Linked DNA regions of Pseudovibrio sp. M1P-2-3. The main gene of each other region encodes a partner of the protein of the gene in region 2 in a complex. Links are inferred from orthologs where the notes say so. Each region holds a gene or a part of one and is shown on either strand. Other genes may lie near its edges.

Evidence for each region. The genes of interacting proteins can lie anywhere in the genome.
Region 1: the proteins of eno (region 2) and P6574_RS07470 are in contact, whole or in part, in a solved structure (PDB 2FYM), measured with the Escherichia coli proteins. The link is inferred for Pseudovibrio sp. M1P-2-3 from one-to-one orthologs.

The regions. Positions count from the first base shown.
Region 1 is NZ_JARRCW010000001.1:1,622,399-1,625,948, reverse strand. It holds P6574_RS07470 (Rne/Rng family ribonuclease), read left to right. Parts: upstream 1-362; coding sequence 363-3,350; downstream 3,351-3,550. UniProt on the Escherichia coli protein: Endoribonuclease that plays a central role in RNA processing and decay. Required for the maturation of 5S and 16S rRNAs and the majority of tRNAs. Also involved in the degradation of most mRNAs.
Region 2 is NZ_JARRCW010000001.1:1,835,033-1,838,735, forward strand. Bases 1-2,990 are described here. They hold eno (phosphopyruvate hydratase), read left to right. Parts: upstream 1-853; coding sequence 854-2,128; downstream 2,129-2,990. Other genes in these bases: kdsA (3-deoxy-8-phosphooctulonate synthase), read left to right, coding at 1-686. Also shown: P6574_RS08350 (M10 family metallopeptidase), read right to left, coding at 3,144-3,703. UniProt on the Escherichia coli protein: Catalyzes the reversible conversion of 2-phosphoglycerate (2-PG) into phosphoenolpyruvate (PEP). It is essential for the degradation of carbohydrates via glycolysis.

The DNA.
Region 1 (3,550 bases), 210 kb from region 2 along the record:
CCGTGAAAACTTGTAGATTAAGGTTTGGCCGGGTTTAGCTTTCAGGTCCCAGTTATTGACCGGCTCCCCGCCGCCGAACCAATGAGTTTTGCAGCACTTAGATTGCTGTTTGCCCGTCAACCAGAAGGTTGATGGTGGTCACATAAAGGCAGAAGGTTTGTTTAAGAAACGCGCATTGTTAAATGGAATAGGCTCAATCGGCAGTAACCGCGGAATTTTTGCGGATTACGCTGGCATGGCCGCGCGTCACCTCTGCTCTTTCGCAATATTACACTTCAAAAACAATGCAATCGCCGCCGGAACGTTGACGAAACAGGACGTCCTGCGCCGTTCTGGAAGGCTGATTGCGAGGATCGTACTACATGGCAAACAAGATGCTGATAGACGCGGCCCACCCGGAAGAGACCCGGGTTACGGTCGTTCGTGGGAATCGGGTTGAGGAATTCGACTTTGAAGCTGCCAACCGCAGGCAGCTTCGTGGAAATATATATCTAGCCAGAGTAACAAGGGTTGAACCTTCCCTTCAGGCGGCTTTTGTTGAATACGGTGGTAACCGCCACGGCTTTCTCGCATTCAGCGAAATCCATCCCGATTACTATCAACTCCCAAAAGCCGACCGTGAGGAGCTGGAGCGCCAGCTTGCTGCTGAGGCTGAAGCCAACCAAAAAGAGCGCGAGCGCCGCGAGCGGGAAGAAGCGGAAAGAGCAAAAACTGCTGCAGATGCTGAAAACGCTGAAAACTCTGAGGATGACGACGAAAATGCTGAGGAGCTGGATGCTGCACTCTTGGCAAGTTTGGACGCACCCTTTGAAGAGCATGCAGTAGAAGAGATTGTCCCTGACCCTGAAGAGGGAGAGAGTGAAGGCGAAGAGCCGCACAAAACTGCTGCTTCTTCCGCTAGTCTTGATGCAACCGCTTCCCAGACACACGGCGAAGCGGAAACTGGGGGGGAGGACGACGACACCTCTTCGCGAGACGCAAAATCAGAAGGTGATGCGCCAGAGGTCCGCAGTGAAACACGCATTCGCCGTCTGCGCGATCGCTATAAGATCCAAGAGGTTATCAAGCGTCGTCAGCTGTTGGTTGTTCAAGTTGTCAAGGAAGAGCGTGGCAACAAGGGCGCTGCTTTGACCACTTATATGTCTCTGGCTGGTCGTTACTCTGTCTTGATGCCAAACACAGACCGTGGCGGCGGGATCTCCCGTAAGATCACCAAGCCAACTGACCGCAAGAGACTGAAGCAGATTGCCGGTGAGTTGAACGTTCCTGAAGGTATGGGCGTTATTTTGCGCACAGCAGGCGCCAGCCGGACGAAAGCGGAAATCAAACGCGACTTTGAATACCTCATGCGCCTTTGGGAAAACGTACGCGAGTTAACCTTGAATTCTGCTGCGCCAACCTTGGTCTATGAAGAAGGCAGCCTTGTAAAGCGCGCTATCCGCGACCTTTACAACAAAGACATTGATCAGGTTATTGTGTCTGGTGAAATCGGTTACCGTGAAGCGAAAAACTTCATGCGTATGCTGATGCCAAGCCATTCCAAAAACGTTCAACCTTACCGGGATGCCACACCGATCTTCACACGTTACAGTGTTGAAGCTCAACTGGATGCCATGTTCTCCCCGCAAGTGACTTTGAAGTCCGGCGGCTATATCGTCATTAACCAGACAGAAGCTCTGGTCTCCGTTGATGTGAACTCAGGCAAGTCAACCAGAGAGCAGAACATTGAGGACACGGCTCTTGCCACCAATATGGAAGCTGCGGAAGAAATTGCCCGCCAGCTTCGTCTGCGAGACCTTGCTGGCCTTGTTGTTATTGATTTCATTGATATGGAAGAAAGCCGCAACAACCGCTCTGTGGAACGCAAACTGAAAGAATGCTTGAAAGCAGACCGCGCCCGCATTCAGGTTGGACGCATCTCGCACTTCGGCCTTTTGGAAATGTCTCGCCAGAGATTGCGCACAGGTGTTCTGGAAAGCTCTTCCTCACCTTGCCCGCACTGTCACGGCTCCGGCATTGTCCGCTCTGTTGAATCCGTTGCCCTTTACATTTTGCGTGCACTGGAAGACCAGCTGCTGCGCGGCGCAACACACAACATCACGGTCAACACACCGACCGATGTCGCTCTTTATATCCTGAACCAGAAGCGTGGCCACATCACCGAGCTGGAAAAGCGTTTCGGGCTCAGCATTACTCTTGCAGCAGATGACAGCGTCAGCGGTCAGCACTTCACGCTGGAACGTGGTGAGCTGGCAACTCCTGTTCACCTTCCTGCAGAAGACAAAGCTTCTGTTCAACCTGACACCCTGCTCATTCCAGAGGAAGAGAGTGAGGGCGAAGAAGAGAACGAAACTGAAGATTCTACAGAAGAAGAGCAGAAGCCAACTGAACGTCGCCGTCGCCGTCGCCGTCGCCGTCGTGGCAGCCCTGCATCTTCCGAAGAGGACATCTCAGATACACAGCAAGGTGAAGAAACTGACGAAGACGCCCCTGCTCTGGCAGCAGAAGGTGAGCAGACAGACGAAGCAGCTGAAAACGCTGGCGAAGACGCCTCTAGCGAGGAACAAAGTTCAGATGATGAAGACAGCGACTACCGTCGTCGCAGACGGCGCGGAAGACGTGGTGGCCGCCGTTCTCGCAAACCTTCTCAAGATGAAGCAGAAGCAACACAAGAGTCTGCCTCTGAAGGCGAAACAGCCCCTGTAAGCTCCGAAGGTGAGACAAAAGAAGTAAGCCCGGCTCCCGAGCAAGCGTCAACTCCTCAAGAGCAAACGCAAAGCACAGAAGCGGTGACTTCTGCAAGTGCTGAAGCCGAAGCGTCTGAAGCATCTGCTGAGGCGGGTGAACAGGCTGAAGCTAAACAGGAGGACAGACGTCGTCCACGCCCTAGAAGGCGCCCACGCAGAGCCCCTGCGAGAGCCGCTGAAAGTGCCGCGCAAGATTCTGAAATCACAGAATCCGCTCCTGCACCAGAAGCCGCGCCTGCAGCTGAGGCTGCACCGGCATCAGATGTCTCTTCTCCTCAGGCAAGTGAAGAAGCAGCTGCGCCCAAGCCAAGAACGCCGCGCCCCCGCAGACGCCCAACGTCTTCACGGCCACGGCAACCTCGCGAGACAACTCCGGCAAAAGCTGAAGGTGCGCCAGCGTCCAGCACACAAAGCGTACCTGTAAAAGAAGTTAAAACCGAAACAGCGAAACCGGCACCAGAGCCCAAGCAGGTGGCCCCGGCGCCACAAAAAGCTGCTCCAGTGGTCACCAGTGAAAAGGTTGCACCAAAGCCTGCAGGCACTCCGGAAAAATCCGGTAACCAGCCCAAAAGCGGCTGGTGGCAGCGAAGGTCTTTCTTCTAAAAAAACACGAGGGCGGCGAAAGCCGCCCTTTTTCTTTGCCTAAAATTTTTAAAAAGTGCCCTCACTCATTTGATTCGCAGCATTTCAAAGCCACATTGGGCTTGGCCTCTTTTATAAGTCACTCCAAAACATGAATTTAAGCATTTGTATTTGCTTGCTTATTCTAGTTTTTCACAGCACATTAAAAACCTCCCCCCCAC
Region 2 (3,703 bases):
TTTTTAAAGCTTCCTATGATAAAGCCAACCGGACAAGTTTGAGTGGTAGCCGGGGTATTGGCTTTAGCGAAGCAATGCCAATTTTTTCCGAAATCAAGGAAACACTTGGCCTACCTGTAATCACTGACGTCCATGAACCCGGGCACTGTGCGCCAGTTGCTGAGACCTGTGACGTGTTGCAAATCCCTGCGTACTTATGTCGCCAGACAGACCTGTTGGTTGCCGCAGCAAAAACCGGGCGTGTGATTAATGTTAAAAAAGGGCAATTCCTTGCGCCTTGGGACATGAAAAACGTAATGAACAAAATTGTTCAAAGTGGTAACCCCAACGTGCTCCTGTGTGAAAGAGGAACAACTTTTGGTTACAACACGTTGATCACTGATATGCGCGGCTTACCAACAATGGCTGCTATGGGTGCGCCTGTTGTCTTTGATGCGACGCATTCGGTTCAGCAGCCAGGGGGGCAGGGCGGCTCATCTGGAGGTCAGAGGGAGTTTGTTGCAACGTTGGCGCGCGCTGCCGTGTCTGTCGGTATTGCTGGTTTGTTTATCGAAACTCACGATGATCCAGACAATACAGCCTCCTCTGATGGTCCCAACATGATCCCGCTGGACCGCCTGAAGGAGCTTCTTGCATGGCTCAAGGAATTTGATGCCGTTGCTAAGTCTAAAACATTCGAGATTTGATAGTTTTACGGAAATGCCTCTCTCACTTGCCAAGTGGGGGAGGTGAATAGGGACAGCTTAAAGAAACTTATCCCTAAGGAGTATTGACCTCTTCCCTATTTATTGAACCTAAGGTAGAAGCAGCGTTGAACCAAACCCTTGACGCTATTGGTAATCTGGAGAATAAGATGACAGCAATCATCGATATTGTCGGCCGCGAGATCCTCGACAGCCGTGGTAACCCTACAGTTGAAGTCGACGTCCTATTGGAAGATGGTTCCTTTGGTCGTGCTGCTGTTCCGTCTGGTGCGTCCACAGGTGCGTTTGAAGCTGTTGAACGCCGTGATGGCGGCGAGCGCTATCTGGGTAAAGGTGTTGAGGGCGCCGTAGAAGCTGTAAATAGTGAAATATTTGATGCCATTGGCGGTATGGATGCCGAAGATCAAGTTAAAGTTGATCGGGCAATGATTGATCTGGACGGTACCGAGAACAAAGGGCGCTTGGGCGCAAATGCTATTCTTGGTGTGTCCCTTGCTGTTGCAAAAGCTGCGGCTGAGGCGTCTGCTCTCCCGCTTTACCGTTATGTTGGTGGCGTTGGCGCGCGTACCCTACCTGTTCCAATGATGAATATCATCAATGGCGGTGAGCATGCCGATAACCCGATTGACTTTCAAGAGTTCATGATTACGCCGGTTGGTGCTTCGTCCCTGCGTGAAGCTGTTCGTATGGGGTCTGAGGTTTTTCATAATTTGAAAAAAGGCCTGTCAGCTGCTGGTCACAACACAAATGTTGGTGATGAGGGCGGGTTTGCGCCAGGTATTGGCTCCACTGATGAAGCTATCGGTTTTATATTAAATGCCATTGAAAAAGCTGGGTATACGCCTGGTGATGACGTTATGCTGGCGTTGGATCCCGCATCGACTGAGTTTTTTGCTGATGGAAAGTATAACCTGAAAGGCGAAAGTAAAGTTCTGGGTCCGCAGGAAATGGCCCGCTACTACGAAGACTTGGTCTCCAAATACCCGATCTTCTCTATTGAAGATGGTATGGCGGAAGAAGATTGGGAAGGCTGGAAAGCTCTGACTGATGCAATTGGTGACAAGTGCCAGCTTGTTGGGGATGATTTGTTTGTGACAAATACACAGCGTCTTTCCCGCGGCATTCAAGGCGGTATCGCGAACTCCATTCTTGTTAAAGTGAACCAGATCGGCTCTTTGACTGAAACGATGGAAGCCGTTGAAATGGCTCACAAAGCTGCCTACACCTCCGTTATGTCGCACCGTTCTGGTGAAACAGAGGATAATACAATTGCTGACCTTGCTGTGGCTTTTAATTGCGGTCAGATTAAAACAGGTTCGCTGTCCCGTTCCGATCGTATTGCGAAATACAATCAACTCATTCGCATTGAAGAAGAGCTTGGACCGCAAGGTCACTTTGCAGGTCGTTCAATTCTGCGTGGCTAGAGCGTGTTCCGTTTGATTGAAAGCAATCAAACGACAAGAATTCGCTCAATATAAATCAGTTGGAGCACGAGGCGTGAGTGAAATGAACGTAACGTGCTCTAATCTCTCCATATTTGGAGAGAGTTGGTATAAGGGTTCTGCTGCTTGGGAGGACCCTTTTTCTTTTAGGTTAAAAAGTAAAGGCAGTGGTGACGATGGAAGTGTCCGTCTTGCCAAATTGAATCAATGAGGAGGCTCTACGAGAAGTGATTTTTGGCGAAAGCAATCAAAAAAACGCCTGCAACCAGTTCTAAAGGTTACTTACGTAAAGAATATTAATTATAGATTGGGAAAGCTATTGGCTGGGGATCCTGGACTCGAACCAGGACCGACGGAGTCAGAGTCCGCTGTTCTACCATTAAACTAATCCCCAGCAGAACCAATAGGTTAGCAGCGTTCATTACAAATATTTGTAAAGTGTTTTGCAAATGCGCCGTTGGGTGGTTCTATATATGTCCCGATTCTCCGGGTCAATACTAGCCCTGAAAAAAATGCCATTGGTTGTTCTTTTTTTAAAGTTTTCCCACAGAGCTGTTGAGGTGAGTGTTGTCCCATCCCTTCTCTTTGGCTAGCCAAAGAGAAGGGATGGGACATTGCCGCTCTTAAGCTATTTTTTTATTCCGATCCCGGATCAGGCTGAACATCGCCCTTACAATGTAACAGGAGAGCGTAAGCCTATGTGAAGTAGCGGATCGAGTGTGGGAGGCAGTCAAGGCATGCAGGGCATTATTGGTTGGTTCTGCCCTCTTGAAACGTGATTGGATTCAACCCAACGACATGAATTCGACAAAAATATAAAAGTTAGAGTGCTAGGTGTGAATGGGAATGAGCGTGAGGCGCTCTAATTGAATTGTCTGAAGTTAGGGGCGAACTTCAAACTGGAGAGTTGGGATAGCATCCGCTATCCCAACTGGATTGTTTGTTTAAGCGCGTATCTTTAACCGAAAAACAGTGTTCACTTTTCAGAGGTGCGCTTTTAAGCGAAGAGGAAGTCGCCTGCACTTATAAGGCTGGCGTCTACACCTTGTAGCAGGACCGAACCGCCATCATAGGCAATAAGGGTATCTGTGCTTTCGCTTGTAATCGTCAGGTCATCGAAAGAAGAAGCGCCGGAAACAAACTCAATGTAGTCAAGTTCAACTGTGAAGTCGGTGATAACGTCTTCGCCGTCGCCGCTACCGAAGACGAACAGGTCTTCGCCTTCACCGCCGGTTAAGGTGTCGTTTCCTTCGCCGCCAACAAGGATGTCAGAGCCGGCATTTGCGATCAGAACGTTATCAACGCCGTTGCCCAGCAGAATATCATCACCTGAACCGGAAATCGCATTTTCGATAACTGTATCACGCATGATGATCATGTTACCGATTTCACCCATGACACTTGAGATGCTCTCGGAAGCTAGGTTGATCACCTGATCTTCTTCACGGCTTTCGAAGTTAACGGTGTCAATACCGCCGTTATCGATGATTGTGAATGCTGGGCCATAAGCACGATCAGAGTTCACGATGTCGTCATAGAACCCACCAGCGGTCGAAT